3 regions of the Sinorhizobium prairiense genome follow, and region 3 is predicted to be linked to each of the others. Evidence: predicted binding sites of a transcription regulator. Region 3 holds the regulator's gene; each other region holds the start of a gene.
What was found. The regulator PhoB, encoded in region 3, activates phosphate uptake and scavenging genes when phosphate is short. The targets are predictions, from matches to a motif close to TGTCATNNANCTGTCAT.
Positions count from the first base shown of each region.

Region 1 (10,486 bases), 1.4 Mb from region 3:
AGGCGTCGCCGAAGTCGTCAATCGCATCGAACGCGCGAAGGCGGGGCGCGGGTGAGCGGCCCCTCACCTGCACAAATGCGGCTGATCTCAGATCAGAAATAATCATCAGAGAGACGGCTTCCCTCAGATGGAGCTGAGCGTCCAGCCGACGATGTCGGCCGCGACCCTGGCGAAAGCGGCGTCGAGTGCGGTGACGAAGGCGGGATTGCCGGCGCCACGCACGGGCACGACGGCGCGGAAGGCCTGCTGTTTGCGGACGGTACCGTTCCGGTCGTCCAGTAGCTTGGCGAATATCTCGACGACCGCCGTTGCCGGTCCATCGGTGGATATTTCGAAGGCTCTGAGCTCGGTTATCAATTGATAATCGATGGCGAGCCCTTGGCCGGGTTTACCGACGCGAATCCTGCCGGTGTTATCGAATGTCTGGACGAGCCTGTCCTGCACCATACGCGGCAGACTGTCTCCCCATTGGGCCCTGGCGAGGTATTGCAGTTCCGACCTCGAAAGACGAACGACGATCTGGTCGCTGCCCAGCGTCTTCAGCGCCGTCGGTTCAGGCACGAGAAGCTGGCGGTTCGTAGCTCCCGGACGCTCCACCGCAGGAACGGACGCCAGACTGAACGTGTCGTTGGCCGCCTGGCGCGAGCCGCACCCCGCCAGCATCGCCGCCAATGCAAGAACCACCGCAGACCGGGCCCCTCTCGCGCCACGAAAACCTACCAGACCCGGAAAACCCATACGCCAAATATCCCCTAGCAACGCGGCGCCGTTCAGCTTCCCGCCCTCAACGCAACCTGCCCGCGACCGTCGATAAACGAATCACCGACGCGTGCGGCCATCATATTGCTTAACCGTTTCGCCGCCGAACAGAAGCCGCTGCGGATTTTTATCGAACTCGGAAATCGTATTCTGCAGGCTTTGAACCGTGCGACGCGTGTCGCCGACGAGCGCCTCGACGTCCCGCAGTCCCGAATTGGAGAAACGCTTGAGATTTTCGGCTATAGGGCCCAGTTGCGCATTCAGGTTCTCCGCCACCCGCCGAAAGGACTCGAGCGTTTCGCGTGCCTGCGCAGAAAGCGACGGAGCGTCCGCGTCGCCGAGGAAGCCGTCGATCTTCACCAGGATGCTGTCGACCCGGTTCGATGCCGCATTCAGCTTGTTGGACATTTGCGTGAAATCGGTGATCGTCTGATCGATGTCCCCCTGCCGGGCGGAAATCTTTTCGGCAAAGTCCGAAACCTGCGCGGCGATCTTGCGGGCGTCCGCACTCGCGGCCGTGATATCGTTGACGACCAGCCCGACCTTCTGCGCGTCGACGGCAGCCACCAGTGTATCGACCCGCTTCAACGTCTGTTGCGCGCTCTTGCCGAACTGATCGTAGGTTTCCACCGTGCGCCGGAATCCGGCGATCGCTTCCGATACCCCGCCTGAAGCATCCTTCAGATTGTTGCTCACCTGCTCGGCATTGCTGACGATGTTGTCTATCTTCTTCGGGTCGACCGACTTGATCAGCCTGTCCGCGCTCGCAAGCGTATCATCGAGCTTCTTCGATGCAGCATTGACGGAGCCGGACAGTTGTTCGACGCTTTTCAGGAACTGGTCGATCGCACCGGAATTGTCCGCCAACGCCTTGGAAAAGCGCTCCGCGTTGCCGATGGTGGCCGTCAGCGGGCCACGCACGTCGGTGACGAAGCTCTGGATATCCGTGATCGCCGAATTCGCGCGGTCGAGGATCTGGTCCGCGGTCGCCAGCAGGCTGGTGACGCTCGACTGATCGGCAAGGATGTGCGCCTGGGTGCCGTTTTCCAGCGCGGTCTTGAGGATATTCTCGTCCCCCTTGCGACCGCCGCTGAGCTCGATATAGGCCGCTCCCGTCAGCCCCTGCACCTCGAGCGTCGCCGTTGTGGATTTCATGACCGGCGCATCGGCCGAGACTTCGGTGATCGCAATCGAATAGCGAGGATCATTGGCATCGATCGCAAGATTGCGCACGCTGCCGACGTTGATGCCGTTGAAGCGCACCGGTGAGCCCACCGACAGACCATTGGCCGATCCGGGAATGTTGACGACGAGTTCGACCATCTGGCCGGTTCGGCCATATTGCGACATCCAATAGACGAAGCCGAAGGCCGCGGCGATGACCAGGACGGTGAAGAAGCCGACAATGGCATAATTCGCTTTAGTTTCCATCGGCATTACCTACCTTTGCGGTCCTTGCCGCCTGTTCATGTATTCTGCGAGCAGGCTTGCTGTAGCTCCCCCGCCTCCCGCATTCTCGTCTCAATCCTGCTCGCGCACGATCGCCCTTGCGCGCTTGCCCCGGAAATAAGACTTCACCCAGGGCTCGTCACAGGCGAGCATATCCTCGATGGTGCCTTCGACGAGAACGCGCTTGTTGCCGAGCACCGCGATCCGGTCACAGACCGAAAACAGGCTGTCCAGATCGTGCGTCACCATATACACGGTCAATCCAAGCGTGTCCCGCAGCTTGGCGATCAACTCGTCGAACTCCGCGGCCCCGATCGGATCGAGTTCCGGATGTCGGCTCATCGAGAAAGACGAGATCGGGATCGAGCGCAAGCGCGCGCGCAAGCGCCGCGCGCTTGATCATGCCGCCGGAAAGCTCCGAGGGTATTTCTCCGCGGCCTCCGGTGCGAGGCCGACCAGTTCGATTTTCAGGCGCGCGAGTTCGTCCATCAGGTCCTGCGGCAGATCCAGATATTCGCGCATCGGCACCTGGATGTTCTCACGCACCGTCAGGGCCGAGAAAAGCGCGCCGTGCTGGAACAGCACTCCGAGGCGCATATCGAGTGCGATGCGCTCGGCCTCGCCCATTTTGTCGTAGTCGGCGCCTAGAATTTCGATCGTGCCGGAACGCTTGGGCAGAAGCCGAAGGACCGTGCGCATCAGTACGGACTTCCCGGTACCCGAGGCGCCGACGAAGCCGAGGATTTCACCACGCAGCACTTCGAGATTGAGATTGTCGAGAACCACATGGTCTCCGAAGCCGACGGTCAGATCGCGCACGGAGAGAACCGCCTCTCGCTTCTCCCCGCATCCGCTTGCTTTTCGATGACCGCTTGAACCATGTTCGCCTACCTCAGAAATCGATTGCCGCGTAGAACATGGCGAACAATCCGTCGATCAGAATCACGACGAATATCGATTTGACGACGGAGGAGGTCACACGCCGCCCGAGCGACTCGGCGCTGCCGCCGACCTTCAGTCCCTCGACTGCGGCAACGACGCCGATGATCAAGGCCATGAAGGGGGCCTTGATCATACCGGCCGCGACCGAGGAGAAATCGACAGCTTCCTGCAGCCGCGCCAAAAAGGTCGGGATCGTGATGTCGGAATAGGCCCATGCCACCATGGCGGCGCCGGCAAGGGCGGCGAAGTTCGCAATGATCGTCAGGAGCGGCAAGACAATCGTCAGCGCCACGAGACGCGGAAAGACGAGAACGCCGACCGGACTCAAGCCCATGACCTTGAGCGCGTCGACCTCTTCGCGCATCTTCATGGAGCCGATCTCGGCGGTAATCGCGCTGCCCGACCGACCGGCGATCATGATCGCGGTCAGCAACACGCCGATCTCGCGCAATTGCAGGATGCCGACGAGATCGACGACGAAAATTTCCGCTCCGAAAGAACGGAGCTGGAACGCTCCCTGTTGCGCGATGATGGCGCCGATCAGGAACGACATCAGGGTGATAATGGGCGTCGCCATGACGCCCATGCGGTCGATCTGATGGACGATCGCAGCAGGCGAAACGCCCGCGTGACGCCCGAGCTTCATCTGCGCGCCGCGTACCGCAGACCCCAGGATGTACATGGCCGCTACCGTGTCGGTCCAGATGGAGACCGTCAGCTCACCCACGGGCGTAAACAGCCGCTGAAAAAGCGGCATTCTGGTACCACTCTCTTCCGGGCTGCGCAGTTGCTTCGGCAGTGCGCGGACCAGTTCGGCATAACGCTCGCCGCCCGTGAACCGAACGTCGTCGGCTGTCCCGTGCATGAAGCGGCGAATGATCCATGCACCGGCCGTGTCCATCGCGGTGATGCCGGAGAAGTCAAACTCGCTCTGCCCATCGGAGGGCTTTTCAAGCCGCTTCAGCTTGGCGGCCATCTCCTCCGCGGTCTCGTGCCGCCAGTCGCCGCTGAACACATAGCGCCGACCGTTTCCGGCGGCGCCCTCATCGACGACGACGTCGGCAGCGGTCTCTGTTTGGGCACGCGTCACGTGATATCGGTCTTTCAGTTCGTTCTCCGCATAGTCTCTTAAACCAGAATCGATTTGATGACAAAATCATGCGGGAATTCAAAGTCGTACAGTGCCCTTGGTGCGACAGAAATGACACAATGGGCCGGAAGCTTCGCGAAAGTCCGCCGTCCGCGGTCCGGAGCGTATGAAGTCAAGGGGTCCCTATGCCGATTTCTCTTACAGCCACCGTTGAACACTTCCCGATCGCCGGGGCTTTCACCATTTCGCGTGGCTCGAAAACCACGGCAAGCGTCGTCACCTGCCGCGTCACCGACGGCGAGCTATCGGGTTGGGGCGAGTGCGTTCCCTATGCGCGCTACGGCGAATCGGTCGAGTCGGTGCTGAGCGCCATCGAGACCGTACGACAGCTCATCGAAGAGGGTATGACACGCACGGACCTGCAGAAGGCGATGAAGGCCGGCGCCGCTCGAAACGCGGTCGACTGCGCCCTATGGGATCTCGAGGCAAAGCGCAGTGGAAGCTCCGCTGCGGCGCTCGCCGGAATAGCCGGCCCGACGCCTTTGACCACCGCCTACACCTTATCGCTCGGCGAACCGGATGAGATGAGGGCCCAGGCCGAGAAACACGCCCATCGGGCGGTTCTCAAGGTGAAAGTCGGAACGGCAGACGACACGGCGCGCATTCGCGCCGTCAGGAGCGGCGCGCCGGCGAGCCGCATCATTCTCGACGCCAATGAGGGATGGACGGCAGCCAACCTTACGGCCCATTTCACCGCCTGCGCCGAGAACGGCATCAGCCTCATCGAACAGCCGCTGCCGGCCGGCCGCGACGAGATACTCGCCTCCCTGCCCCGCCCCGTACCCGTCTGCGCCGACGAAAGCGTGCATGCCACGGAGGACCTCGAAAGGCTCGTCGGCCGCTACGATGCGGTCAACATCAAGCTCGACAAGACCGGAGGGCTGACCGAGGCCCTGCGCATGCGCGCCGCGGCCGAAGCCCTCGGCCTGAAGATCATGGTCGGCTGCATGGTCGGCAGTTCGCTCGCCATGGCGCCGGCGGTGCTTGTCGCGCAGGGCGCGGATTTCGTGGATCTCGACGGACCGCTGCTGCTCTCGAAAGACCGCACGCCGGGCCTTCGCTACGAGGCCTCGCTCGTCTTTCCGCCGGAAGCCAGCCTCTGGGGCTGAAGATACCAGCCGAGGAAAGTGAAAAGGCAGCCGGAAAGCGCGACCACCGACATGGAGTAGAAGCCGTCGACGCCGAACCAGGCGTAGAAATAGCCCGACAGAAAGGTGAAGATCGCCGTGAAGATGCCGGTGTAGAAAAAGTAAAGCCCCTGCGCCGACGCCTCCTGCTCCTCCGCGACACGCTCGACCAGCTTGTGCTGCATGCCCGTATGCATGATCGCATAGGTGAAGGCGTGGAAGCACTGCAGAACGAAATAGCCCGAGAAGCCGAGATCCATCGGAAAAATCAGCCAGCGCACGACCGCGAGCAGGCAGCCGGAGAAAATCATCGTCCAGACGCTGAACCGGCGGACGATCGCCCTGGCAAGGAAGAACATCAGCACTTCCGCTGCGACGCCGGCACTCCAGAGAATGCCGATCTGCGTGCCGCTGTAGCCTATATGCTGCCAGTAGATGGCAGAGAAGGCGAAGAGCATCGCATGGCTGCTGTTGACCAGCGTCACGCCGACCAAAAGCAGTTGCAGGTCCGCCTGGCGCAGCGATTGCGGCGGCGGCTCGGTGATTGCGGTAATCGGTGATGGCCTGCGCGGACGGCCGACACGCGGCGCGGCCACCGCCAACAGTATGGTGAGCGCGAAGCCTGCCGCCATTGCGGGCAGGACCATCTGCCCGCCGACGACTCCGATCAGCCAGCCACCCAGCATCGTCGCCCCGATAAAGGCGACCGATCCCCAGACACGCATCTGCGCATAGTCGAATCCCCAGCGCCGCACGCCCGAAAGTGCTATCGCCTCAACGATCGGCACATAGGGCGAATAAACCGCCGATTGCAGCGTGTAGATGACGAGCACCGGCCAGAAGCTCTGCGCATAGAAAAGAACGATTGCCCCGGCGAAGGACAGGATGCCCGACCAGATCAGGACGATCGCCCGCTCCCCGATTCGGTCTGCGAGAACGCCCGCCAGCGGTGCGGTGATCACCCGGACGAACATCGGAACTGCAAGCACTATGCCGATTTCGAAGTCGCTGAGCGACAGGCTGCTCAGCCAGACCGGAAAGTACGGCATCGCGAAACCGTTGACGATCAGCGGCGCTGAGAAGAGAAGCGCGATGCGGAGTGCGAAATGGCGCGGCGGGGGCCCCGCGACGAATGCGGGAGCAGATGACGGAATCATGGAGGGACCTGATGGCTGTGGGCCACCATTAACACAACCGCGCGTGTGTTTGCCATCGGCTCGTCGTCACCGCGGACGCTTGTCCACCGGAACGATAGTCAGACCCTTCCGCGGCTTTTCCTTGCCCCGCAAATCACTCAGGCGGCCTGCGGTGCAAGCCGCCTGACGGGCATTGTCTCGGCCTCGCCGGCTCGCTGCCCAGCGGCGCTGTCGCCGCGCATCTGGTGCCAGGTGATGAGCTCCATCGTGCCGTCGTGATGCTCGGCGATTGCCGTGCAGCTCTCCACCCAATCGCCCGTGTTGATGTACCTGATGCCGTCGATGTCTTCGATGACCGCATGATGGATGTGGCCGCAGATCACCCCTTGCGCGTCGTGACGACGGGCTTCCTCGGTCACGACTTTCTGGAACTCGCCAATGAAGTTCACCGCGTGTTTGACCTGCAGCTTGGCCCAGGAGGAAAACGACCAGTAAGGCATGTCGAGACGACGACGTATGGCCGCAAGGCCAATATTGATGGCGATTGCCATGTCGTAGGCCCAGTCGCCGAGATAGGCGAGAACGCGTGCGTTGCGCACGACCACGTCGAACTCGTCGCCGTGCAGCACGAGATAGGTCCGCCCGTCCGCGCCCTTGTGAAGATAGCGCTGCGCCACTTCGATACCGCCGAAATGAACGCCCGGAAACTCCCGGAGGAACTCGTCGTGATTACCGGGGATGTAGATGATGCGCGTGCCTTTTCGTGCCTTGCGCAGAAGCTTCTGGACCACGTCGTTGCACGATTGCGGCCAATACCAGCTGCGTTTGAGACGCCAGCCGTCCACGATATCGCCGACCAGGATGATCGTCTCCGCCTCATGGTGCCGCAGGAAATCCAGAAGAAAGTCCGTCTTGGCCGCTTTCGAGCCCAGATGAACATCGGAAATGAAAAGCGTCCGCAGTTTCAGAACGGAATTCTGTTGGTATGCCGATGCCGCCGCCATGCCAGCCTCATCCTGGTTTTTAGCCGTTTCACGACCGTCAAAATCAAACTCGTGTTTCAGGAAGATGACATGGGACACGGAGCACGCAGCAAGCGCCGCGTAACCATGGCTGGAAAGAACCGCGTCGAAACTGTACCTGCCGGGCGATTCATGCCAAAAGGCACGACATCGATCAGCACCGGACGTGAACGCGATTTCCTGAACCGCGCTCTCGGGTCCCACGCAAGAATTCAAGGAATGCAAAGGCATGAACACGGGCGATAAAGCGAAATCCCAGGCCGTTCCCGCCAGCGGAGACATCGATCAGCAGGCACTCTTCTTCCATCGCTATCCTCGCCCCGGCAAGCTCGAGATTCAGCCGACCAAGCCACTCGGGAATCAGCGCGACCTGGCGCTCGCCTATTCGCCGGGGGTCGCCGCACCTTGCCTCGCGATCAAGGACAATCCCGAGACCGCCGCCGATTTCACCGCCCGCGCCAATCTCGTCGCCGTGGTATCCAACGGCACAGCCGTTCTCGGCCTTGGCAATATCGGTCCCCTCGCCTCCAAACCCGTGATGGAAGGGAAGGCCGTTCTCTTCAAGAAGTTCGCGGGGATCGACGTCTTCGACATCGAGATCGACGCACCGACGGTCGATCGGATGGTCGACGTCATCTCGGCGCTGGAGCCGACCTTCGGCGGCATCAATCTCGAGGACATCAAAGCTCCCGAATGTTTCGAGGTGGAGCGGCGTCTGCGCGAGAAAATGGAAATACCGGTCTTCCACGACGACCAGCACGGGACCGCGATCATCGTCGCTGCCGCCGTCCTGAACGGCCTGGAACTTGCCGGCAAGGACATTGCCGAGGCCAAGATCGTGGCCTCAGGTGCCGGGGCGGCGGCGCTTGCCTGCCTCAACCTCCTCGTCACGCTGGGCGCCAAGCGCGAAAACATCTGGGTGCACGACATCGAAGGTCTCGTCTACAAAGGGCGCGAGGCCCTGATGGACGAGTGGAAAGCCGTCTATGCGCAGGAGAGCGACAATCGTGTGCTCGCCGACAGCATCGGCGGAGCCGACGTGTTTCTGGGGCTTTCGGCCGCCGGCGTTCTCAAGCCTGAACTGTTGGCCCGGATGGCCGAAAAGCCACTGATCATGGCGCTGGCCAATCCTACGCCGGAGATCATGCCCGAAGTGGCCCGCGCCGCGCGCCCCGATGCCATGATCTGCACCGGACGCTCGGATTTTCCGAACCAGGTCAACAATGTCCTGTGTTTCCCGCATATCTTCCGTGGCGCGCTCGATTGCGGCGCACGCACCATCAACGAAGAGATGAAGATGGCGGCGGTGCGCGCGATAGCAGGCCTTGCCCGCGAGGAGCCGTCGGATGTCGCCGCGCGCGCCTATTCCGGCGAAACGCCCGTCTTCGGCCCCGATTACCTGATCCCTTCGCCTTTCGATCAGCGGCTGATCCTGCGGATTGCGCCGGCCGTGGCAAAGGCTGCAGCCGAAAGCGGCGTCGCCACGCGTCCGATCCAGGACTTCGACGCCTATCTCGACAAGCTCAACCGTTTCGTCTTCCGCTCCGGCTTCATCATGAAACCGGTCTTTGCTGCAGCGAAGAATGCGACGAAGAACCGCGTCATCTTCGCCGAGGGCGAAGATGAGCGGGTGCTGCGGGCCGCCCAGGTTCTGCTGGAGGAAGGCACAGCCAAGCCGATCCTGATCGGCCGCCCGCAAATCATCGAGACCCGACTGCGGCGCTACGGCCTCAGAATCCGGCCCGACGTCGATTTCGAGGTCGTCAATCCCGAAGGCGACCCGCGCTATCGCGACTATGTCGATGATTATTTCGCCCTCGTCGGGCGGCTCGGCGTCATTCCCGAGGCGGCCCGCACGATCGTGCGCACGAATACGACGGTCATCGGTGCGCTCGCCGTCAAGCGCGGCGAGGCAGACGCGCTGATCTGCGGGGTTGAGGGACGCTACAGCAAGCATTTGCGCGATGTATCGCAGATCATCGGCAAGCGTCCGGGCGTACTCGACTTCTCGGCGCTCAGCCTCCTGATCTCACAACGCGGCGCGACTTTCTTTACCGATACCTATGTGAGCTTCAGCCCGAGCGCGGAGGAGATCGCTCAGACGACGGTAATGGCTGCAAACGAAATCCGCCGCTTCGGCATCACGCCACGTGCCGCCCTCGTCTCCCATTCGAACTTCGGCTCGCGCGATTCCGAGAGCGCTTTCAAGATGCGCACCGCACTGCAGCTCGTGCGCGAGCTAGCCCCCGATCTGGAGGTGGACGGAGAAATGCATGGCGATTCCGCCATCTCCGAGGTCCTGCGCCAACGCGTGATGCCGGACAGCACGCTGAACGGCGAAGCGAATCTGCTCGTCTTCCCCAATCTCGATGCCGCCAACATCACGCTCGGCGTGGTCAAAACCATGACGGACAGCCTGCATGTCGGCCCGATCCTTCTGGGCTCGGCGCTGCCGGCGCATATCCTGTCGCCGTCCGTTACCTCGCGCGGCGTCGTCAATATGGCGGCGCTGGCCGTCGTCGAATCGAGCCATCCCGTCTGAGGGATGGCGCGCCTCCTCATTGGCGATGGAGGGCAAAAAAACGCTGCTTCCAGGGGAACCGACGCGGCCGCGCTAGCGATATTAGGCTCAAAACTCAACTTATGATTGTATAGACCGGATTACTGCACCGTTTATGAAATATTGCACTAGACAAAACCGGCCGCCGTAAACCATGTTTATTATAGGGGCAAGTTTCGGTGTTACGGCATGACTAATCAACAAGCTGTCCTCAATTTGCTGGATATCGTGGAATATGGAGGTTGCGCCGACCCCGAGCGCTTCTTCGCCCTGATGCGTCGAACCTTCAACATCTCGCATCTTCTGTATCTGGAGGCGGAGTCGCTTCCGGATGGTCTGAG
Region 1 covers NZ_CP104131.1:1,195,559-1,206,044, reverse strand. Annotated here, with positions in the region: gene N0Q91_RS08390 (BON domain-containing protein) at 1-55, shown strand, start outside; gene N0Q91_RS08385 (ABC-type transport auxiliary lipoprotein family protein) at 124-738, opposite strand; gene N0Q91_RS08380 (MlaD family protein) at 820-2,190, opposite strand; partial or broken gene N0Q91_RS08375 (ABC transporter ATP-binding protein) at 2,281-3,089, opposite strand; gene N0Q91_RS08370 (ABC transporter permease) at 3,101-4,240, opposite strand; gene dgcA (N-acetyl-D-Glu racemase DgcA) at 4,426-5,409, shown strand; gene N0Q91_RS08360 (MFS transporter) at 5,361-6,584, opposite strand; gene N0Q91_RS08355 (UDP-2,3-diacylglucosamine diphosphatase) at 6,722-7,567, opposite strand; gene N0Q91_RS08350 (NADP-dependent malic enzyme) at 7,815-10,127, shown strand; gene N0Q91_RS08345 (helix-turn-helix transcriptional regulator) at 10,335-10,486, shown strand, end outside.
Region 1: N0Q91_RS08355 (UDP-2,3-diacylglucosamine diphosphatase) is a predicted target of PhoB. The motif match lies at 7,621-7,637, and genes of this name have one in related genera.

Region 2 (10,486 bases), on a different replicon from region 3:
TGCTGCGGACCCATTGCCAGACGTCGGGCGTGTCGCTTCAGGAACAGGACCCCTATAACAACATCGTCCGCACCGCGTTCGAGGCGATGTCGGCCGTGCTCGGCGGCACGCAATCGCTTCACACCAATTCCTTCGACGAGGCGATGGCGCTTCCGACGGATTTTTCGGCCCGCATCGCCCGCAACACGCAATTGATCCTGCAGCACGAAACCGGCGTGACGAAGGTCGTCGACCCGCTTGCCGGCTCCTATTACGTAGAGAGCCTGACGAACGAGCTTGCCGAAAAGGCCTGGGCCCTGATCGAGGAAGTGGAGGCGCTGGGCGGCATGACGAAGGCAGTCAATGCCGGCCTGCCGAAGCGGCTGATCGAGGAGGCCGCGACCCGGCGCCAGGCGGCCGTAGACCGGGGCGAGGAGGTCATCGTCGGCGTCAACCGGTACCGGCTCGATAACGAGCAGCCGATCGACATTCTCCAGATCGACAATGCCGCGGTTCGGGCGGCTCAGATCAAGCGGATCGAGGAGACGAGGCGCCGGCGGGACTCACGGAAGATGAAGGAAGCGCTGGACGCGCTGGCCGACGTGGCGCGCAGCGGCAAGGGCAATCTGCTCGCCGCCGCCGTCGAAGCCGCCCGGGCGCGCGCCACCGTCGGCGAAATCACCGATGCCATGCGGGAGGCTTTCGGCGATTACACCGCCATTCCGGAAGTCGTCACCGACATCTACGGCAAGGCTTATGAAGGAGATCCGGAACTCGGCGTACTCGCCGGGCGGCTCGGGGAAGCGACGAAGCGGCTCGGCCACACGCCGAAGATCATGGTAGCAAAGCTCGGCCAGGACGGACACGACCGCGGCGCCAAGGTGATCGCATCCGCCTTCGGCGATATCGGCTTCGATGTCGTCGCGGGCCCCTTGTTCCAGACGCCGGAAGAAGCCGCCGATCTGGCGCTCGCCGAAGAGGTCACCGTTATCGGCGTTTCATCGCTTGCCGCCGGCCACAGGACGCTGATGCCGCAACTCGCAGAGGCACTGAAGAAGCGCGGCGGCGAGGACATTATCGTCGTCTGCGGCGGTGTCATTCCCCGGCAGGACTATGATTATCTGATGGAGAACGGCGTCGCCGCCGTCTTCGGACCCGGCACCCAGGTGCTCGACGCCGCGCGCGCCGTGCTGGATCTGATCGAAGGCAGGCGGCGAAACGTGTAGTCCGCGCGTCCGGCCGAGTTCAAGTCTCGATCCGGAGCTTCATCCGGTCGGCGGCAAAGCGTGTTCGCGAATATTCGACCGGGCGGCCTCCGAGATCCGCATTGATCGATTGCGTCTCCATGACGATCGCCCCCGGCGAGAGTTTCAGAAGCGAGAGTTCCTCTGCGTCCGCGTGCCGCGCGACGATCTCCGTCGAGACCCGGACGTAGTCGTCGAGCCCATGCACGGCAAAGGCCTTGGTGACCGATCCGAGCCGCGCATATTCCTCCGCCATCCTCGCAAAGCGCTCGGCGGGGTAGTAGCTGACCGCCGTCGAAAGCGGCCGCCCGTCGCCGCTGCTGACGGTGCTGAGCTCGATGAGAGGGGTGCCCGGGGGAACGCCAAGCGCAGCGGCGATTTCGCCGCTTGCCGACACTTGGCGATGCCCCCGGAGCTCGGTTCCGATTTCCTTCACCTGGCGGCCGAGGCCTTGCGAGAAGCGAGTGCGCCGCGAGATCGGATAGCTCACACGATCCTTGCGCTCGATCATCGTGCCGCGCCCCTGCACCGCGCGCACCAGACCTTCTTCCGCGAGTGCTGCCAGCGCGCTGCGCACGGTGTGGCGATTGACGCCGAATTCCGCTGCAAGGGCCGTCTCCGGCGGCACCATGCCGGTCGCGTCATAGTCGCCGTTGCTGATCGCCAGCCGTATCCTGTCGGCAATCTGCCGCCATAGCGCCACGCCCATCTGCCGTTCGACGACCTTCGCCACCATCTTCTTCGCCCCACTTCTTCGCCGCCGGTTTCTTGGCAAATGTCACAAGCCTGTCATTTGCGAAGGCTATGGAAAGGTATAAGATGTATAGTTGTCTAGATCAATAGACATTTTGGAGTGAGATGATGGATGCAGCGAAGACAAGTGATGAAGGCATCGCTCAGCGCCGGGAAGGCATGCGGCTTCTGGCGCGCGCCACGCTCGGCGAACTTTCCATGGCCTGGGACGCGATCGAGGACAAGCCGGAGGTCGCGCCGGTGCGCGGTCCGGAAACCGGGCTCGTCATGGTGCGCGGCAAGATCGGCGGCGGCGGCGATCCTTTCAACCTCGGCGAGGCCACCGTTTCACGCGCCACCGTGCGGCTTTCGACCGGAGAGATCGGCCATGGGCAGCTGCTCGGCACCGACAAGGCACGCGCCCGCTTTGCCGCGATCTTCGACGCGCTTTTTCAGAGCGCTGCGCATCGCGCAAGCGTCGAGGCGCTGCACGAGCAGGTGGCCGCTCGCCTTGATGCGGAAGACCGTCGCAAGGCCGAGGAAACGGCTGCGACCCGCGTCGACTTCTTCACCATGGTCCGCGGAGAGGATTGATGAAGGCCAAATCGCAAATCTATAGCGGCGCCTTCGCCGATCCTGTCTTCGAGGCGCAGTCCGTGTTCCGCAGCCTGATGGACTGCTTCGCCCGCCCGGGTACCGTCGGCCGGCTTTCCACTGCTGCAGCCCCTCCGGCGCCACTCGGAGAGGCAAGCGGAGCTGTCGCGCTCACGCTCTGCGACCACGACACGCCGGTCTGGCTATCGCCGGCGCTCTCCAAATCCTCCGCGCCGAAGTGGATCGCGTTTCACACCGGCGCGGGCGTCACCGAGGCGAAGGACGAAGCCCGCTTTGCCTTCTTCGAGAAGGACGCGGCTGTGCCGGGCTTCGACCAGTTCTCCCTCGGCACGCAGGAATATCCCGACCGTTCCACCACGCTCGTCGTCGAGGTGGAAGCGCTCGAGGGCGGGCAGCCGCTGATCGGCCGGGGACCGGGAATCAAGAACGGGATCGTCATCGCACCGAAGGGCCTGCCCGACGTGTTCCTCGACCTCTGGGCCGCCAACCGGGCGATCTTTCCACGCGGCATCGATCTCGTCCTGACGGCGCGCGAGGCAGTGCTTTGCCTGCCGCGCACCACCAAACTCGAGCGGGAGTAAGCGCATGTATGTAGCCGTCAAGGGCGGAGAAGCCGCCATTGCCAATGCTCACCGGCTGCTGGCCGATCGCCGGCGCGGCGACCGGGCGCTGCCCGCGATCACCATAGAACAGGTCGTCGAGCAGCTCGGGCTCGCGGTCGACCGCGTGATGGCCGAGGCCTCGCTTTACGACCGTGCGCTTGCGGCGCTTGCCGTGCGCCAGGCGCGCGGCGACATGATCGAGGCGATCTTCATCCTGCGCGCCTACCGCACGACCCTTCCGCGATTCGGCTATTCCCAACCGGTCGACACCGCAAAAATGAAGGTCGAACGGCGCGTCTCGGCCACCTACAAGGATCTCCCCGGCGGCCAACTGCTCGGCCCCACCTTCGACTATACACACCGACTTCTCGACCCGTCGCTCATCGGCGAACAGCCGGTCGATGAGCCGGCGCTCAAGGAGCCGGGCGAACATGTCATGCGCGTCTCCGACATTCTCGACGGCGAAGGCCTGATCGAGGGCGACGGCCAGATGCCGGAAGCTCACGTGGCGGGGGACCTGACGCGCGAGCCGATGGAATTTCCGATGGCGCGCGATCTCCGCCTGCAGGCGCTTGCCCGTGGCGACGAGGGATTCCTGCTGGCGCTCGCCTACTCCACGCAGCGCGGCTATGGCCGCACGCATCCCTTCGTCGGCGAGGTCAGGATCGGCGAGGTCGAGGTCGAACTGGAGCTGCCGGAGCTGGGCTTTGCCGTTTCACTTGGGGTCATCCGCGTTACCGAATGCCAGATGGTCAACCAGTTCAAGGGCTCGGCCAAGCAGCCGCCGCAATTCACCCGCGGCTACGGACTCGTCTTCGGCCAGAGCGAGCGCAAGGCGATGTCGATGTCGCTGGTCGATCGGGCTCTCCGGACCGACGAATTCGACGAGGACATCGTCGCCCCCGCCCAGGATCAGGAATTCGTCATCTCGCATGCCGACAACGTCCAGGCGACCGGCTTCGTCGAACATCTGAAGCTGCCGCATTACGTTGATTTTCAGGCCGAGCTCGACCTGGTCAGGCGCATGCGCCGGGAACACGACGCCGCCCAGGCCGGCGGCAGGGACGGCATTAAGGAGGCCGCCGAATGAACGACCTCGCAACTTACAACTTCGCCTATCTGGACGAGCAGACGAAGCGGATGATCCGCCGCGCGATCCTGAAGGCGATCGCCATCCCGGGCTATCAGGTGCCCTTCGCCTCCCGCGAAATGCCCATGCCCTATGGCTGGGGCACCGGCGGCGTGCAGGTGACCGCCTCCATCCTCGGGCCCGACGACGTGCTCAAGGTGATCGATCAGGGCGCCGACGACACGACGAACGCCGTTTCGATCCGCGCCTTCTTCCAGAAGGTCGCCGATGTCGCCGTCACCACGAGGACGACGGAGGCGACGATCATCCAGACGCGGCACCGCATTCCCGAGGAGCAACTGAGAGAGGGGCAGACGCTCGTCTACCAGGTGCCCATTCCGGAACCGCTGCGCTTCCTCGAACCGCGCGAAACCGAGACGCGCAAGATGCATGCGCTCGAGGAATACGGGCTCATGCATGTGAAGCTCTACGAGGACATCGCCCGCAACGGCCATATCGCCACGACCTACGCCTATCCTGTGAAGGTCGAGGACCGTTACGTGATGGACCCCTCGCCGACGCCGAAATTCGACAATCCGAAGATGCATATGTCGGAGGCCCTCCAGCTCTTCGGCGCCGGCCGGGAGAAGCGCATCTATGCGGTGCCACCCCATACCGAGGTCGTCAGCCTCGATTTCGAGGATCACCCCTTCGAGGTTCAGAAATTCGACAAGCCCTGCGCCCTTTGCGGCGCCGAGAACGTCTATCTCGACGAGGTCGTGCTCGACGACAAGGGCGGGCGCATGTTCGTCTGCTCCGACACCGACCATTGCGAGGATCGCCGGGCGCACGGCCATGCCGGTGCCATGCTCGCCCCCGCCGCGAAAGAAAGCCAGGAGGCTGCAGTATGAGCGCCGTGCCGCTTCTGAAAGTCAGTGACGTTTCGAAATTTTATGGAAGTCGCATCGGCTGCCGCAACGTCTCCTTCGAGCTCTATCCGGGCGAGGTGCTCGCCATCGTCGGCGAATCCGGCTCGGGGAAGACCACGCTGCTCTCCTGCCTCTCGACCCGGCTGATGCCGACATCCGGCATCGTCGAATATCACATGCGCGACGGCCAGTACCGGGATCTTGCGCGCATGAGCGAGGCCGAGCGTCGCTTTCTGATGCGCACCGACTGGGGCTTCGTGCATCAGAACCCGGCAGACGGGCTGAGGATGACGGTGTCGGCCGGTGCCAATGTCGGCGAGCGCTTGATGGCGGTCGGCGACCGGCACTACGGAAATATCCGCGCGGCGGCAGGCGACTGGCTGAGGCGCGTGGAAATCGAAGAGGACCGGATCGACGATCAGCCGCGCGCCTTCTCCGGCGGCATGCGCCAGCGCCTGCAGATCGCCCGCAATCTGGTCACCTCGCCCCGCCTCGTCTTTATGGACGAGCCGACCGGCGGCCTCGACGTCTCGGTGCAGGCACGCCTGCTCGATCTGGTTCGCGGCCTCGTCCACGACCTCGGCCTTGCGGCGGTCATCGTCACCCACGACCTCGCCGTGGCGCGCCTCCTTTCGCACCGGATGATGGTGATGAAGGACGGCGCCGTCATCGAACAGGGTCTGACCGACCGGGTGCTCGACGATCCGCGCGAGCCCTACACGCAACTCCTCGTTTCCTCGATTCTTCAGGTGTGACGCATTGACAATGCGCAACGGAAAGTAAAGACCATGCCAACTCCCCTCGTTGTCTCGGAAGTCGCGAAAAGCTTCACCATGCACCTTCGCGACGGCGTGCGCCTGCCGGTGGTCGCGAACGTCTCCTTCTCGGTGAAGGCCGGCGAATGCGTCGTGCTCGGCGGCCCCTCCGGCGTCGGCAAGAGCTCGATCCTCAAGATGCTCTACGGAAATTACGGCGTCGACGAAGGCCAGATCCTGGTGGAGCATGACGGCCGCCTGGTGAACCTCGCAACGGCCGAGCCGCGCACCGTGCTCGAGGTGCGCCGCACGACGCTCGGCTATGTTAGCCAGTTTCTGCGTGTCGTGCCGCGCGTCTCCGCCCTCGACATCGTCGCCGAGCCCTTGCAGGCGCGCGGTGTGACGGCCGCCGAAGCGCGGGAGCGTGCGGCCGAACTGCTTTCGAGGCTCAACCTGCCGAGGGAACTCTGGGCCCTGCCGCCGGCCACCTTCTCCGGCGGCGAACAGCAGCGGGTCAATATCGCCCGCGGCTTCATCACCGACCATCAGATCCTGCTCCTCGACGAACCGACGGCCTCGCTCGATGCAAAGAACCGCGCAGTGGTGGTGGAAATGATCGCGGGGAAGAAGGCGACCGGCACGGCCCTGATCGGTATTTTTCATGACGAGGAGGTACGCGAGGCGGTCGCCGACCGCATCATCGACGTATCGGAATTCTCGCCAAGGAAATACGCCGCATGAGCCAGAAACTCGACCTCGAACCCACTATCCATCCGACAGCGAGCGTCGTGAACTCGACGCTCGGCCGCTACACCGAAATCCGGGAACGCTCGCGCCTCGACGAGGTGGAGTTCGGTGATTATTCCTACATCATGCAGGATGGTTCGATCTGGTGCGCGACGGTTGGCAAATTCGTCAACATCGCCGCAGCCGTGCGCATCAACGCCACCAACCATCCCACCTGGCGGGCGACGCTGCATCACTTCACCTATCGCGCCCCGATGTATTGGGACGATGCGGAGCCCGACCACGATCTCTTCGCCTGGCGCCGGCAGAACCGGGTGACGATCGGCCATGACGTCTGGATCGGCCATGGCGCGACGATCCTGCCCGGCGTGAGTGTCGGCAATGGAGCCGTGATCGGCGCCGGCGCCGTCGTCTCCAAGGACGTCGCACCATACACGATCGTCGGCGGGGTACCTGCGAGACTCATCCGAGATCGCTTCACGGCCCGGGTCGGCGAAGCCATGGATCAGCTCGCCTGGTGGGACTGGGACCACACCAAGCTACGCCATGCGCTGGACGATTTCCGGGAACTGACGGCGGAGGAGTTTCTTGTGCGGTATAGCTAGGCGCCGCGCGTATGATGCCCTCATCCCGCTGCCGCGATCTTCTCCCGTTTCGACGGGGAGAAGGGACAAGCCGGGGAGAGGGGCAAATCCGCCGCCGCAAGCGTATCAGGCGGCCGCAGCTTCCATCAAAAACGCACCCGCGACCCGAGCCACCAGCGCCAGCGAAACGGCACCCGCATCCGGGTGGCCGATGCTCTTTTCGGCCAGCGGCCGGGCGCGGCCGAGTTTCGGGGTCAGCGCGGAGGTCGCATCGGCGGCCTCTTGAGCGGCCTTGGCCGCCGCGTTCCAGGCTTCCACAAGCGGCCTGCCGGCGGCGGATTCCCTTTCCAGCGTCTCCACGAAAGGCACCAGCGCGTCGACCAGCGTCTTGTCGCCCACGCGCGCGCGGCCGAGACGCGTGACGCCGTCGAGTGCGAGGCGGGAGCCCTTCGCGATCGCCGCGTCGCTCACCTTATCCTCATCACTGAAGGCATTGCTCCAGGAGCGCAGGGCCAGGCCCCAGATCGCGCCCGAGGTGCCGCCGGCGCGGTCCGCCCAGGCGTCGCCCGCGGCAGCAAGCACGCTTGCGGCCCCTGCCCCAGCCGCGGCCGCCGCCTTTGCTGCGTCGAATGCGGCGGCCGAACCGCGGCGCATCCCCTGGCCGTGATCGCCGTCGCCGGCAAAGGCGTCGATGCGGCCAAGTTCCTCCTCCGCGTCCTTCAGCGCCTCGGCAATGTTGCCGATCAGCCGGGCTATGCATTTGCCGCTTTCCTTCGAGGCTTCCGCTGCGGGGCCGAAAGACTGCGGGCCGTCGGCGTCTACGATCTCGTCGGTCGCGGGTTCGGCGGCAATGATCACACCCTTTCGCAGCACCGGCGCATCCGTGGGCGCGCGCCAGAGCGCCTCCAACTCTTCGTCCAGCCAGAGAAGGGTGAGCGAGCAGCCCTGCATGTCGAGGCTGGTGACGAATTCGCCGCATTCGGGGTCGACGATTTCGAGGCCCGCATCGCTGAGCTGTCTTGCGATCGCCGTCCAAAGCACGAAAAGTTCTTCATATTTGGTCGAGCCGAGACCGTTCAGCACGGCCGCCACCTTCCTGGAGCCTGCGGGGCGCTCGGCAAGAAGCTTGCCGGTTAGAAGCTTCGCGAGATCGCTCGCCGTCGCGATCGTCTCCTCGCTGACGCCCGGTTCCCCGTGAATGCCGAGTCCGAGCGCCATCTGGCCCTTCGGCACGGTGAAAAGCGGACCGGTGGCGCCCGGAAGCGTGCAGCCGCCGAAAGCGACGCCGAAGGATACCGTCCGGTCATTGGCGTGACGCGCGAGCCGCTCGACCTCGTCGAGCGATTTGCCAGCTTCCGCTGCCGCGCCGGCGATCTTGAAGACGACGAGGTCGCCGGCAATCCCGCGGCGCTTGGCCGACGTCTCCGCGGGCGCACTCGCCACGTCATCGGTCACGGGCAGGATGCGCACGTCGATGCCTTCGGAGCGAAGCCGTTCGGCCGCAACCCCGAAATTCAGAACGTCGCCCGCATAGTTGCCGAAGCCGAGCAATACACCGCCGCCCTGGTCGGCATGGCGGCAGACGCGGGCTACCGCCGCAGTCGAGGGCGAGGCGAAGACATCGCCGGCGACCGCCGCGTCGGCGAGCCCCGGCCCGACATAACCCGCAAAGGCCGGGTAATGTCCCGAGCCGCCGCCGACCACGACGGCGACCTTGCCCTTCGGCACCTTGGTCGAGCGCACGACGCCGCCCTTCACCAGGCGGACGTTGCGCTGATAGATCGCTGCAAAACCTGCGAGTGCGGTCGTGGCGAAATCTTCCGGAGCGTCAAAGATCGTGGTCATCGCTTCAATGTCCCCTTCAATGTCCTTCTTGTCGAGGCAGGATGCGCCTCAGATAGTCCCGATTGGCGGCGCTGACGGAAAGGCCGTCACCGCCGTAATGCTCGCAGAGGAAGGGACTGTCGAAGCCATGCGCCAGCGCCATGCGAATTGCCGCCCGATAGTTGATAAGGCCGAATTCGAGCGGGGCCGGATGGGTGACGATGACGCCGGATGCCGGATCTTCCGTGCGGTTGTAGTTCTTGACGTGCCAGTATTTGGCAAAAGGCGCAACCTTCGCCATCATTTCCTGCCAATGTTCCACGGGCCGGTGCAGGCGGATGAGATTGCCGAGATCCGCATTGATGCCGACATTGGCGAGGCCTACCTCCTGAACGAAGCGCACGGAACTGTCGGCCGTGCCCAGATAGGTATCCTCATACATCTCCAGAGAGACTTCGATGCCGAGTTCTTCGGCATGGCGGCCGAGTTCGCGAACACGCGAAACCGCCAACTGCCAGGTTCCCGCATCGTCGGGGTTCTTCACGCCGTCAACCGTCCAGAACCAGAGGACTTTCTTCTGCGCCTCCGTCAGCGGACCGAAGAAGCCGAAGGACACGGAGCCCGCGCCTACGGCGGCAGCCGCCTCGACGACCCGGTGTCCGTAAGCGAGGTATTCCTCGCCATGTTCCGGGTCTATGAGGCTGCGCCGGGAGGTGGAGATCGCCGGTATCGTGAGGCCGAGAGACCGTGTCAGGCCCACGAACTGATCAAGACGCTCCACCGAAAGATCGGCCAGCCGTATCCAGCTGTCGGTCGGATCCAGTTCGGTGAAGCCGGCATCCACCACGTCGGCGAGCGTCGCCGCCCACTCCTCGACCGGCTGGTCCTGCACCGAACGGCCGTCCGGCAAAAGGTTGGGATACTGGATCATCGCGGCCGCAATCGGCCAGTTGTCACGGTTCCATTTGCGCGGCGCCATGGCGGACTCCTCGGGATTTGAAGAAATTGGATCTAGGGGTACGGGACGAGGCGGCCGGTCAGGCCGCCGCGTTGCCGTCGCCGCTCGAAGCGGCAACCTCGTTCTTGCGCCTGCGCAACGTGCCGATCAGCCAGAAGAAGAGCGGGGAGAGAAGCAGCGCAAGAGCAACGGCCATCAGGGCAGAGACAAGGCCGTTCGACCAGAAGATGTTGAGGCTGCCGCCCGACATCAGCATCGACTGGCGGAACGCGTCTTCCGCCTTGTCCCCGAGCACCATGGCGAGAACCAGCGGCGCCAGCGGGTAGTCCAGCTTCTTGAAGATATAACCCAGGAGACCGAAGCCGATCACCATGAAGATGTCCGAGACGGAGTTCGCGACCTGGTAGGCCCCCGAGAAGATGACCGCGACGATGATCGGTCCGATGAT
Region 2 covers NZ_CP104133.1:368,954-379,439, forward strand. Annotated here, with positions in the region: gene scpA (methylmalonyl-CoA mutase) at 1-1,205, shown strand, start outside; gene phnF (phosphonate metabolism transcriptional regulator PhnF) at 1,225-1,959, opposite strand; gene phnG (phosphonate C-P lyase system protein PhnG) at 2,085-2,549, shown strand; gene phnH (phosphonate C-P lyase system protein PhnH) at 2,549-3,151, shown strand; gene N0Q91_RS25110 (carbon-phosphorus lyase complex subunit) at 3,156-4,262, shown strand; gene N0Q91_RS25115 (alpha-D-ribose 1-methylphosphonate 5-phosphate C-P-lyase PhnJ) at 4,259-5,152, shown strand; gene phnK (phosphonate C-P lyase system protein PhnK) at 5,149-5,925, shown strand; gene phnL (phosphonate C-P lyase system protein PhnL) at 5,959-6,666, shown strand; gene N0Q91_RS25130 (DapH/DapD/GlmU-related protein) at 6,663-7,277, shown strand; gene N0Q91_RS25135 (dihydroxyacetone kinase family protein) at 7,383-9,101, opposite strand; gene N0Q91_RS25140 (sugar phosphate isomerase/epimerase family protein) at 9,118-10,059, opposite strand; partial or broken gene N0Q91_RS25145 (tripartite tricarboxylate transporter permease) at 10,118-10,486, opposite strand, start outside.
Region 2: phnF (phosphonate metabolism transcriptional regulator PhnF) is a predicted target of PhoB. The motif match lies at 2,000-2,016, and genes of this name have one in related genera.

Region 3 (10,486 bases):
CCTGTCATAAATGTTTCACCGAATTGACATAAAAGCTGTAGCCATCGGCGGCTAACTAGGGGCGGCCGATGAAACGGCGAAGAGAGCGCTGAACCCTGGCGCACCAACACAAGCCCATTCCGGGAGAACATTCATGAAATCTCTTAAACTCACTGTAGCGGCGCTGGTTGCATCCGCCGCCTTCGCGGGCGTTGCTGCGGCTCGCGACCAGATCCAGGTCGCCGGCTCCTCGACCGTTCTTCCCTATGCCAAGATCGTTGCCGAGAATTTCGGCGAGACCTTCCCCGACTTCAAGACCCCGGTGGTCGAGTCCGGCGGCTCCTCTGCCGGCCTCAAGGAATTCTGCAAGGGCGTGGGTGAAGACACGATCGATATCGCCAACTCTTCCCGCAAGATCAAGGACAGCGAAGTCGAGGCCTGCAAGGCTGCCGGCGTGACCGAAATCCAGGAAGTGAAGATCGGCTATGACGGTATCGTCTTCGCCACCGACGCCGGCAATGCCGACCTCGCCCTGAAGCCGGAGCACATCTACAAGGCGCTCGCTGCCGAAGTCGTCGTCGACGGCAAGCTCGTCGCCAATCCCTACAAGAAGTGGTCGGAAGTCGACGCATCGCTGCCGGACGCCGAAATCGCCGCCTATATTCCGGGCGAAAAGCACGGCACGCGCGAAGTCTTCGAAGAGAAGATCCTTGCCGCCGGCTGCAAGGACACCGGCGCTCAGGACGTCATCAAGGCCGCCGTCAGCGACGAGAAGCAGCAGCACAGCAAGTGCATCGCGGTGCGCAAGGACGGCATGGCCGTCGATATCGACGGCGACTACACCGAGACGCTGGCCCGTATCGACTCCAACAAGAACGGCATCGGCGTCTTCGGTCTCTCGTTCTACGAAAACAACGCCGACAAGCTGAAGGTCGCGACCGTCAACGGCGTCGTTCCCTCGACCGAGACGATCGCTTCCGGCAAGTATCCGGTTTCCCGCCCGCTGTTCTTCTATGTCAAGAAGGCTCACATCGGCGTGATCCCGGGCCTCAAGGAATATGTCGAATTCTTCGTCGACGATCAGATGATCGGCCCCGACAGCCCGCTTGCCGAATACGGCCTCGTTGCCGCTCCGGACGCCGAGCGCGAGGAAATCCGCACGTCCTTCGAGGCAGGCAACCTGCTCTGATCATGACAGGCTCCGGCGCTTCGCAGCGCCGGAGCCGCATTCGAATTTGTCGGGGCTTACGACAAGCCTGTCGCGGAGACGTGCCGATGAGTACTTCGCTCCTTCTCCTGATCATAGCTTTGATCGGTTTCATTGCGTTTCTTGCCGGCCGTGCGCGCTCGTTCGCCCGGTCCGGAGGCAAGCTCGCCAGCCTGCATTCCCTGCCCGGATATCACGGCAGCTACGTCGCCATCTGGGCGATGCTGCCGGCTCTTCTTCTGCTTGCGGTATGGCTCGTCGCAGCTCCGATCTATGTCGATTACTCCGTTCGCTCGTCTCTTCCGGAACCGGTCCAGAACCAGGGGGCAGCCACCGTTCAGCTCGCGCTCGGTCAGGTCAAGTCCGTGGCCGCGGGCTTCGAACGCCTGAATGCGGGCGAGGTCGCTGCAATCGAGAACGGTTCGACCAACATGCGGGAAGCCCTGGCCGCCAAGGGCGTGGCGCTTGCCGGCGAGGGCGAGCCTTACATGATCCAGTCCGCCCAGCAGTTCAATGCGATGCGGCAATATAGCCGCTGGCTGATGAGCGCCGTCGTGCTGCTCGTTTCCGTTGCCGGCGGGCTCTACGCCATCCGCAATATCGACGTCCGTTTCCGTGCCCGCAATCGGGTGGAGCGCGTCATGCTCGGCTCGCTCATCTTCGCCTCTTCCATAGCCATTCTGACGACGGTCGGCATCGTCGCCTCGATGCTCTCGGAGGCGGGCCGCTTCTTCACCATGGTCTCGCCCTTCGAGTTCTTCTTCGGCACGGTCTGGGATCCGCGCTTCGCTGCGGCCGGAAGCGGCGGCGCCTCCGGCCAGTTCGGCCTGCTGCCGCTCCTTGCCGGCACCCTGTATATCGCCTTCGTGGCGATGCTTTTCGCGGTGCCGATCGGGCTTTTCGCCGCCATCTACATGGCCGAGTATGCGAGCCCGCGGCTGCGTTCCACAGCCAAGCCTCTTCTGGAGGTGCTCGCCGGCATCCCGACGATCGTCTACGGCTTCTTCGCGCTGGTCACCGTCGGGCCTTTCCTGCGCGACATCTCCGCGCAACTGAACGGTCTCGTCACCGGCAACTACCAGAACTTCATTCAGGCCCAGAGCGTCATCACCGCCGGCATCGTCATGGGCATCATGCTCATCCCGTTCGTTTCGTCGTTGTCCGACGACATCATCACCCAGGTGCCGCGGGCGCTGCGTGACGGTTCTCTCGGTCTCGGTGCGACGCGCTCGGAAACGGTGAAGAAGGTGATCCTGCCTGCAGCACTTCCCGGCATCGTCGGGGCGCTGCTTTTGACGGCCTCGCGCGCGGTGGGCGAGACGATGATCGTCGTGCTCGCTGCCGGCGTCGCGGCGCGCATGCAATTGAACCCCCTCGAGCCGATGACCACGGTGACGGTCAAGATCGTGAATCAGCTGACGGGCGACCTCGAGTTCACCTCGCCGCAGACGCTGGTCGCCTTTGCGCTCGGCATCACGCTCTTCGTCATCACGCTCGGCCTCAACATCTACGCGCTCTACATCGTGCGCAAATATCGGGAACAGTACGAATGACCGAATTTGCCTCCCCGACGGTAAGGGTCTCCACCCGACCTGCCGCAAGCCGACGCGATATCGGCATCAAGCGCCGCTATGCCGCGGAGCGCCGCTTCCGTGCCTTCGGAATCAGCGCCATCGCCATCGGTCTGTTCTTCCTCGCGGTTCTCCTCTGGAGCGTCGTTTCGAAGGGCTATACCGCCTTCCAGCAGACGACGATCACGTTGCCGATCGAGTTTTCCGAGAAGGTGATCGATCCGAAGAACGAACGGGCGTCCGATCCGAAGCGGCTCTATACCGCCAACTATCCGCTGCTCGTGCGGGAGGCTCTGGTCAAGCAGCTCGGCCTCGATCCGTCGAAGCGGCCGCTGGTGAAGCAGGCGACCGATATGGTCTCCGCCAGCGCCCGGACGCAACTGCGTGACATCGTCGTCGCCGATCCGTCGGTGATCGGCAGGACGGTTCCCGTCACGCTGCTTGCCGAGGCGAACATCGACTCCGCCTTCAAGGGCCAGATCGACCTGTCGGTCGACGAAGCCAAACGCAAGGTGAAGGATGCGCAGGTCGCGTGGATGAACCAGCTTGCCGAGGCCGGCGTGCTCAAGAAGAGCTTCAACACCGGCATCTTCACCTTCGGCGCATCGAGCCGGCCTGAAGCGGCGGGTGTCGGCGTGGCCCTTCTCGGCTCGCTCTACATGATGCTGATCGTGCTCGTGCTGTCGCTGCCGATCGGCGTCGCCGCCTCCATCTATCTCGAGGAGTTCGCGCCGAAAAACCGGCTGACGGACCTGATCGAGGTGAACATCAACAACCTGGCGGCCGTACCGTCCATTGTCTACGGCCTCCTCGGGCTTGCCGTCTTCATCAACTTCGCGGGCATGCCGCGCTCGGCAGCACTCGTCGGCGCCTTCGTGCTGACGCTGATGACGCTACCGACCATCATCATCGCTACCCGGGCGGCCCTGAAGGCAGTGCCGCCGTCGATCCGCTCCGCCGCACTCGGCCTGGGCGCATCGAAGATGCAGACCATCTTCCATCACGTGCTGCCGCTTGCCATGCCCGGCATCCTGACCGGCACGATCATTGGCCTCGCCCATGCGCTGGGCGAAACGGCGCCGCTGCTTCTGATCGGCATGGTCGCCTTCGTGGTCGACTTTCCGGGGTCGCCGCTGGAGCCATCCACGGCGCTGCCGGTGCAGATCTACATGTGGGCGAACGAGGCAGAACGTGCCTTCGTCGAGCGTACGTCCGGAGCGATCATCATTCTCCTGATCTTTCTCATCTTCATGAATCTCGGCGCAATTCTCTTGCGGCGTCGCTTTGAGCGTCGCTGGTAGTGGGGTAAGGACTATGAACATCATGTCGGAAGCTGCAGTCGAAAAGGCTCTTGAGCAGAAAATGAATACGGTGCCTTACAAGATGATCGGCAACGATGTGTCGGTCTATTACGGCGAAAAGCGTGCGCTCTTCGACGTCAACCTCAATATCCGCGAGAACACGGTCACGGCGCTGATCGGTCCGTCCGGTTGCGGCAAATCGACGTTTCTGCGCACTTTGAACCGCATGAACGACACGATCGAGAACTGCCGCGTCACGGGCAAGATCACGCTCGACGAGGACGATATCTACGATCCGTCGATCGACGTGGTGGAATTGCGTGCCCGCGTGGGCATGGTGTTCCAGAAACCCAATCCGTTCCCGAAGTCGATCTACGACAATGTCTCCTACGGCCCGCGCATCCATGGCCTGGCACGCACCAAGACCGAGCTCGACGAGGTCGTGGAAACGAGCCTTCAGAAGGCCGGGCTCTGGAACGAGGTGAAGGATCGGCTGCAGGAGCCGGGCACCGGGCTTTCCGGCGGCCAGCAGCAGCGCCTCTGCATCGCCCGCGCCGTTGCCGTCAGCCCGGAAGTCATTCTGATGGACGAGCCCTGCTCGGCGCTCGATCCCATCGCGACCGCGAAAGTCGAGGAACTCATCCACGAATTGCGTGCGAATTTCACGATCGTGATCGTCACCCACTCGATGCAGCAGGCGGCGCGCGTGTCGCAGCGCACGGCCATGTTCCATCTCGGCAATCTCGTCGAGGAGAACGATACCGATAAAATGTTCACCAACCCGGACGATCAGCGCACCCAGGACTACATCATGGGCCGCTTCGGCTGATGGCCGGAGAGGGGCGGCGCTTTTCCGTCCCTCCCGGTTAAGACCGAACGAGGCCCATTCAGAACAGCGCGTCCCCCGAGGAAACGAATATGTCTCACGCACACATCATGTCCGCCTTCGACGAAGAGTTGAAGTATCTCACGCGCCGCATCTCCGAGATGGGCGGTCTCGCCGAGCAGATGGTCGCGGACTCCGTCCGTGCGCTCGTCAATTCCGATCTCGCCCTGGCCCAGAAGGTGATTTCCGACGACACCATTCTGGACGACGCGGAACGGCAGATCGGCGAAAAGGCGATCGTCACTATTGCCAAACGCCAGCCCATGGCCTCGGATCTTCGGGAGATCATGGGTTCGATCCGCATCGCCGCGGACCTGGAGCGCGTGGGCGACCTCGGCAAGAACACCGCAAAGCGGGTGATTGCCGTGGCCGGTTCAGGCATACCGCGCAAGCTTGCGCGCGGCCTCGAACACCTGGCTGAGCTCGCGCTCGTTCAGTTGAAGGAAGTCCTGGACGTCTACGCGTCCCGTTCGCCGGAAAAGGCGAACAGCATTCGCGAACGCGATGAAGAGATCGATGCGATCTACACGTCCCTGTTCCGGGAACTGCTGACCTATATGATGGAAGATCCGCGCAACATCACGCCGTGCACGCATCTTCTTTTCTGCGCCAAGAACATCGAGCGTATCGGCGATCACGCGACCAATATCGCCGAAACGATCTACTATATGGCGACAGGCGCCCAGCCGCAGGGCGAACGGCCGAAGGACGACATGACGTCGACATTGGGTTCCGTGACGGACTGAGATCGCCCGGCATCCGGTGCCTATGCAGAATTGTTCTGGCCGCCTCGGCGCGGCCTACCACCGTGCGCGGCGGCATGACGGCTGTCGTGCGTAGGAAGGAGTCCTACTGAATGTTGCCGAAGATTGCCGTAGTCGAAGACGAGGAAGCCCTGAGCGTTCTCCTGCGCTACAATCTCGAGGCGGAAGGCTTCGAGGTCGATACGATCCTTCGCGGCGACGAGGCGGAGATCCGCCTGCAGGAGCGCCTGCCCGACCTTCTCATCCTCGATTGGATGTTGCCCGGGGTTTCCGGTATCGAGCTCTGCCGCAGGCTGCGCCAGCGGCCGGAAACGGAGCGTCTGCCGATCATCATGCTGACCGCGCGCGGCGAGGAAAGCGAGCGCGTGCGGGGCCTTGCCACCGGCGCCGACGATTACGTCGTCAAGCCCTTCTCGACGCCGGAACTGATGGCGAGGGTCAAGGCGATGCTCAGGCGCGCCAAGCCCGAGGTTCTGTCGACGCTCCTGCGCTGCGGCGATATCGAGCTCGACCGGGAGACGCACCGCGTCCACCGACGCAGTCGCGAAGTGCGCCTTGGCCCAACGGAGTTCCGGCTGCTGGAATTTCTAATGTCCTCACCGGGGCGCGTCTTCTCCCGTTCACAGCTCCTGGACGGTGTCTGGGGACACGACATCTATGTCGACGAACGGACCGTGGACGTTCATGTCGGGCGGCTGCGCAAGGCGCTGAACTTTTCCAACATGCCGGACGTCATCCGGACGGTGCGCGGCGCTGGCTATTCGCTGGAGAGCTGAGGCTGAAGGTCGCTGCCGCCCGTGCCGGCTTGCGGCACGGCAAAGAAAAAGGGGCCTTTCCGGCCCCGATTTTCGTCGTGCATCCAGAGCGGGATGAGCAAGGCGCCTCAGCGCATGCGCCGGCGCTCGGCAGAGGGCTGGTAGGCCAGCCGGGCATGGAAGGTGCAATAGGGAGAGGCTTCCGGGAAGTCGTTGCCGCAGAAGTGGAACTCTTCCTTGAGCGGGTCGCCGATCGGCCACTTGCAGGTGCGTTCGGTAAGCTCCGTGAGCTCCAGCCGCCGCGACATCGGCAGGACGATGTTCCTGTCGATCTGCAGCTCCTGGTCCATTTCCAGGTCGACTGCGAGCTCTTCCTTGAGCGCGGTCGCACCGGCCGTGCGGGTCACGGTGCGTGTTACGGAACGCGCAGCATAGTTCGGTGCGCGCGGGGCAGACGTCGCCCGTTTGGGCCGGGCTGCAGCGGTCGTGCTTCCGCCGGCCTTGGCGCGCCCGGGCAGGCTCAGCCGATGAACCTTTCCGATGACCGCGTTGCGGCTGACGCCGCCCAACTGCGCCGCGATCTGGCTGGCGCTCAGGCCCTCCGACCACAGCTTCTTCAGTTTCTCGACCCGCTCGTCAGTCCAGTTCATCTCTGCACTCCCCGTTCTCGGCGTTGGGATGGCGGAATCCGTCACCGCTCTCCGGGAAAAACCCGAAGATTCAACGCGATAATACTTTTGGTGACTAGGTCCGCCGCATGCGTCTAGTAATTGAATGTTAACCTACCGGCAGGGTGACTCCGTGGCAAGAGTCGCCGGAATCGCGCCGAATCGATTTCGCGGTTTTCCCCAACTTGCTGTCGGAGCGTTGCATTTTTGCAAGTCCCAGAGTGCGATTTTTTCGTGCTTCGGAATCGGCATCCGCAAAGCGCCTGCAAACCTTGGTTTTGTTGACATCGCGGTGCGAAATGGGAATAGTGCCTGTCGCCGCCGCAAGGCGGCATTTTTGATTTTTATCGGGCCGAATGGTCCGTGCCGCCGGAATGAAGGAGAGCTCGACATGGCCGCAACCACGCCGCTTTACGACACCTATCTGCGCGCGCCGTTGCGTTTCGAACGAGGTGAAGGCGTTTGGCTGATCGCCGAAGACGGCACGCGCTATCTCGATTTCGCTGCCGGTGTCGCCGTAAACTCGCTCGGCCATGCCCATCCTCATCTCGTCGAGGCGCTGAAGGCGCAGGCCGACAAGGTCTGGCATCTGTCCAATCTCTACGAGATTTCGGGGCAGGAAAGCCTTGCCCGGAGGCTGACCCAGGTGACCTTCGCCGATCGGGTGTTCTTCACCAATTCCGGTGCGGAAGCGCTCGAATGTGCGATCAAGACGGCGCGGCGCTATCACTTCGCCAAGGGGCACGTCGAGAAGTTCCACGTCATCACCTTCGAAGGTGCTTTCCACGGCCGCACGCTCGCAACGATCGCCGCCGGCGGACAGCAGAAATACATCGAGGGCTTCGGGCCGAAGGCGCCGGGCTTCTATCAGGTCCCCTTCGGCGATATCGCGGCGGTCAAGAACGCGATCAATGAAGAAACCGCGGCGATCCTCGTCGAGCCGATCCAGGGCGAGGGCGGCATTCGGCCGGCATCGAAGGAATTCATGCAGGGGCTGCGCGAACTTTGCGACGAGTTCGGCCTGCTTCTGATCCTCGACGAGGTCCAGTCCGGTGTCGGCCGGACCGGCAAGCTCTTCGCCCATGAATGGGCTGGCATCAAACCGGATATCATGGCCGTAGCCAAGGGCATCGGCGGCGGCTTCCCGCTCGGCGCTTGCCTTGCGACGGAAGCGGCGGCCGCCGGCATGGTGGCGGGCACGCACGGGTCGACCTATGGCGGCAACCCGCTCGCAATGGCGGTCGGAAATGCCGTGCTCGACGTCGTTCTCGCCGAAGGCTTCCTCGATCAGGTGCGCGAGGTTGCTCTCGTCTTCCGTCAGGGGCTCGCTTCGCTGAAGGATCGTTTTCCGGACGTGATCGAGGAAATCCGCGGCGACGGGCTGATGCTCGGCATCAAGGCCAAGGTGCCCTCCGCGGACCTTTTGAAGGCGATCCGCGCCGAGAAGCTGCTCGTCGTCCCGGCCGGCGAAAACGTGCTGCGCCTGTTGCCGCCGCTGATCACCACCCCCGCGGAGGCGCGCGAAGGACTGGCACGGCTCGAACGCGCCGCGGAGGCGGTGAGTGGCAAGAGCGGCAACGCCGCGGCTTGAATGCCCCGACGTTTCGGATCGATCCGGCCCGGGCGGGGCCGACAAACGGATTCTACGACAGGAAACAAGGCAGTATGACCAGACACTTCCTCGATCTCTCGGCCATGACGGCCACCGACCTCAGGACCATCATCGACGATGCCCGCGTCCGCAAGTCGGCGACCAAGGCAGGGACTGCCGAGAAGCCGCTTGCCGGCAAGATGCTCGCGATGATCTTCGAGAAGCCGTCCACCCGCACGCGTGTTTCCTTCGATGTCGGCATGCGCCAGCTCGGCGGCGAGACGCTGTTTCTGTCGGGTACGGAAATGCAGCTCGGCCGGGCGGAGACGATCGGCGATACGGCGAAGGTCCTGTCGCGCTATGTCGACGCGATCATGATCCGCACGACCGATCACCGCCGGCTTCTGGAAATGGCGGAGCATGCGACCGTGCCGGTCATCAACGGGCTCACCGACGATACGCACCCGTGCCAGATCATGGCCGATATCATGACTTTCGAGGAGCACCGGGGACCGGTCAAGGGCAAGACGATCGCCTGGACCGGCGACGGCAACAACGTGCTTCACTCGCTGATCGAAGGCTCGGCGCGCTTCGGCTACCGCATGAACATGGCCGTGCCGCTCGGCTCCGAACCGCATGACAAGTTCCTGAACTGGGCGCGCAACAACGGGGCCGAGATCCTGCTCAGCCACGAGGCGGAGCAGGCGGTTGCCGGCGCACACTGCGTCGTCACCGACACCTGGATCTCGATGAACCAGGAACATCGCGCCCGCGGTCACAACGTCTTCCAGCCCTACCAGGTCAACGGCGCACTGATGAAGCATGCAGCGCCCGACGCGCTGTTCATGCATTGCCTGCCGGCGCACCGCGGCGAGGAAGTGACCGATGAGGTCATCGACGGCCCGCAGTCGGTGGTCTTCGACGAAGCCGAGAACCGGCTGCACGCGCAGAAATCGATCCTCGCCTGGTGCATGGGCGCGGTGTGACGGCTGAAGGCGTTCTCTTGAAATCTGGACGGTGCAACACGATTTAGAGCGGTGAGCGGGGCCTTCCGATCATCAAATCGGCCAGTCGCCCCACGCCGGCTATCCTGCGCTTGGCGCCCTGCGGGGTGCTTTAAGGCAGAGCAAATGCCGGCGGAGAAATTCGTCCATGACGGGATCAAATGGAATGGCGGGCGGTTGTACCGGTGCGCGCCGGTGCACTCGATGCAAGCCGTGTCGGAAATCAAAAGAAACGAGCGGTTTCCATCCGCATCCCGCATGCAGTTTTTGGAATGGGTCATGGCCACATCCCGGATTGAATCGATCCGCGTGACCATGGTCGAGGCAAGGAGCAAGCGATGACAGAAACAGCGCCGGGACTTGGCGAGTTCGATTTTGCCGGTGACGATCACGTCGTGCCCTTTCAGGTCGAGGGACTCGACGTGCGCGGCCGCGCCGTCCAGCTTGGTCCGATGCTCGATGCCATTCTCGAGCGGCACGGTTACCCGCTTCCTGTCGCGCGGCTTGTCGCCGAAACAGTGGTGTTGACGGTCCTGCTCGGCACGTCTCTGAAATTCGAAGGCAAGCTGATCGTTCAGACACAGGGCGATGGACCGGTCGATCTTGTGGTTGCGGATTTCTCGACGCCGGACCGCGTCCGCGCCTATGCGCGCTATGATGAGGAGGCGCTTGCCGACGCCGAAAAGAGCGGGCGCGTCCAGCCTCATGAATTGTTGGGCAACGGCGTCCTCGCCTTCACGATCGACCAGGGTGCGCACAC
Region 3 covers NZ_CP104131.1:2,628,598-2,639,083, reverse strand. Annotated here, with positions in the region: gene N0Q91_RS15420 (substrate-binding domain-containing protein) at 134-1,168, shown strand; gene pstC (phosphate ABC transporter permease subunit PstC) at 1,255-2,739, shown strand; gene pstA (phosphate ABC transporter permease PstA) at 2,736-4,058, shown strand; gene pstB (phosphate ABC transporter ATP-binding protein PstB) at 4,072-4,887, shown strand; gene phoU (phosphate signaling complex protein PhoU) at 4,977-5,690, shown strand; gene phoB (phosphate regulon transcriptional regulator PhoB) at 5,801-6,484, shown strand; gene N0Q91_RS15390 (GcrA family cell cycle regulator) at 6,592-7,113, opposite strand; gene N0Q91_RS15385 (aspartate aminotransferase family protein) at 7,523-8,722, shown strand; gene argF (ornithine carbamoyltransferase) at 8,797-9,708, shown strand; gene N0Q91_RS15375 (hypothetical protein) at 9,853-10,068, shown strand; gene N0Q91_RS15370 (Hsp33 family molecular chaperone) at 10,065-10,486, shown strand, end outside.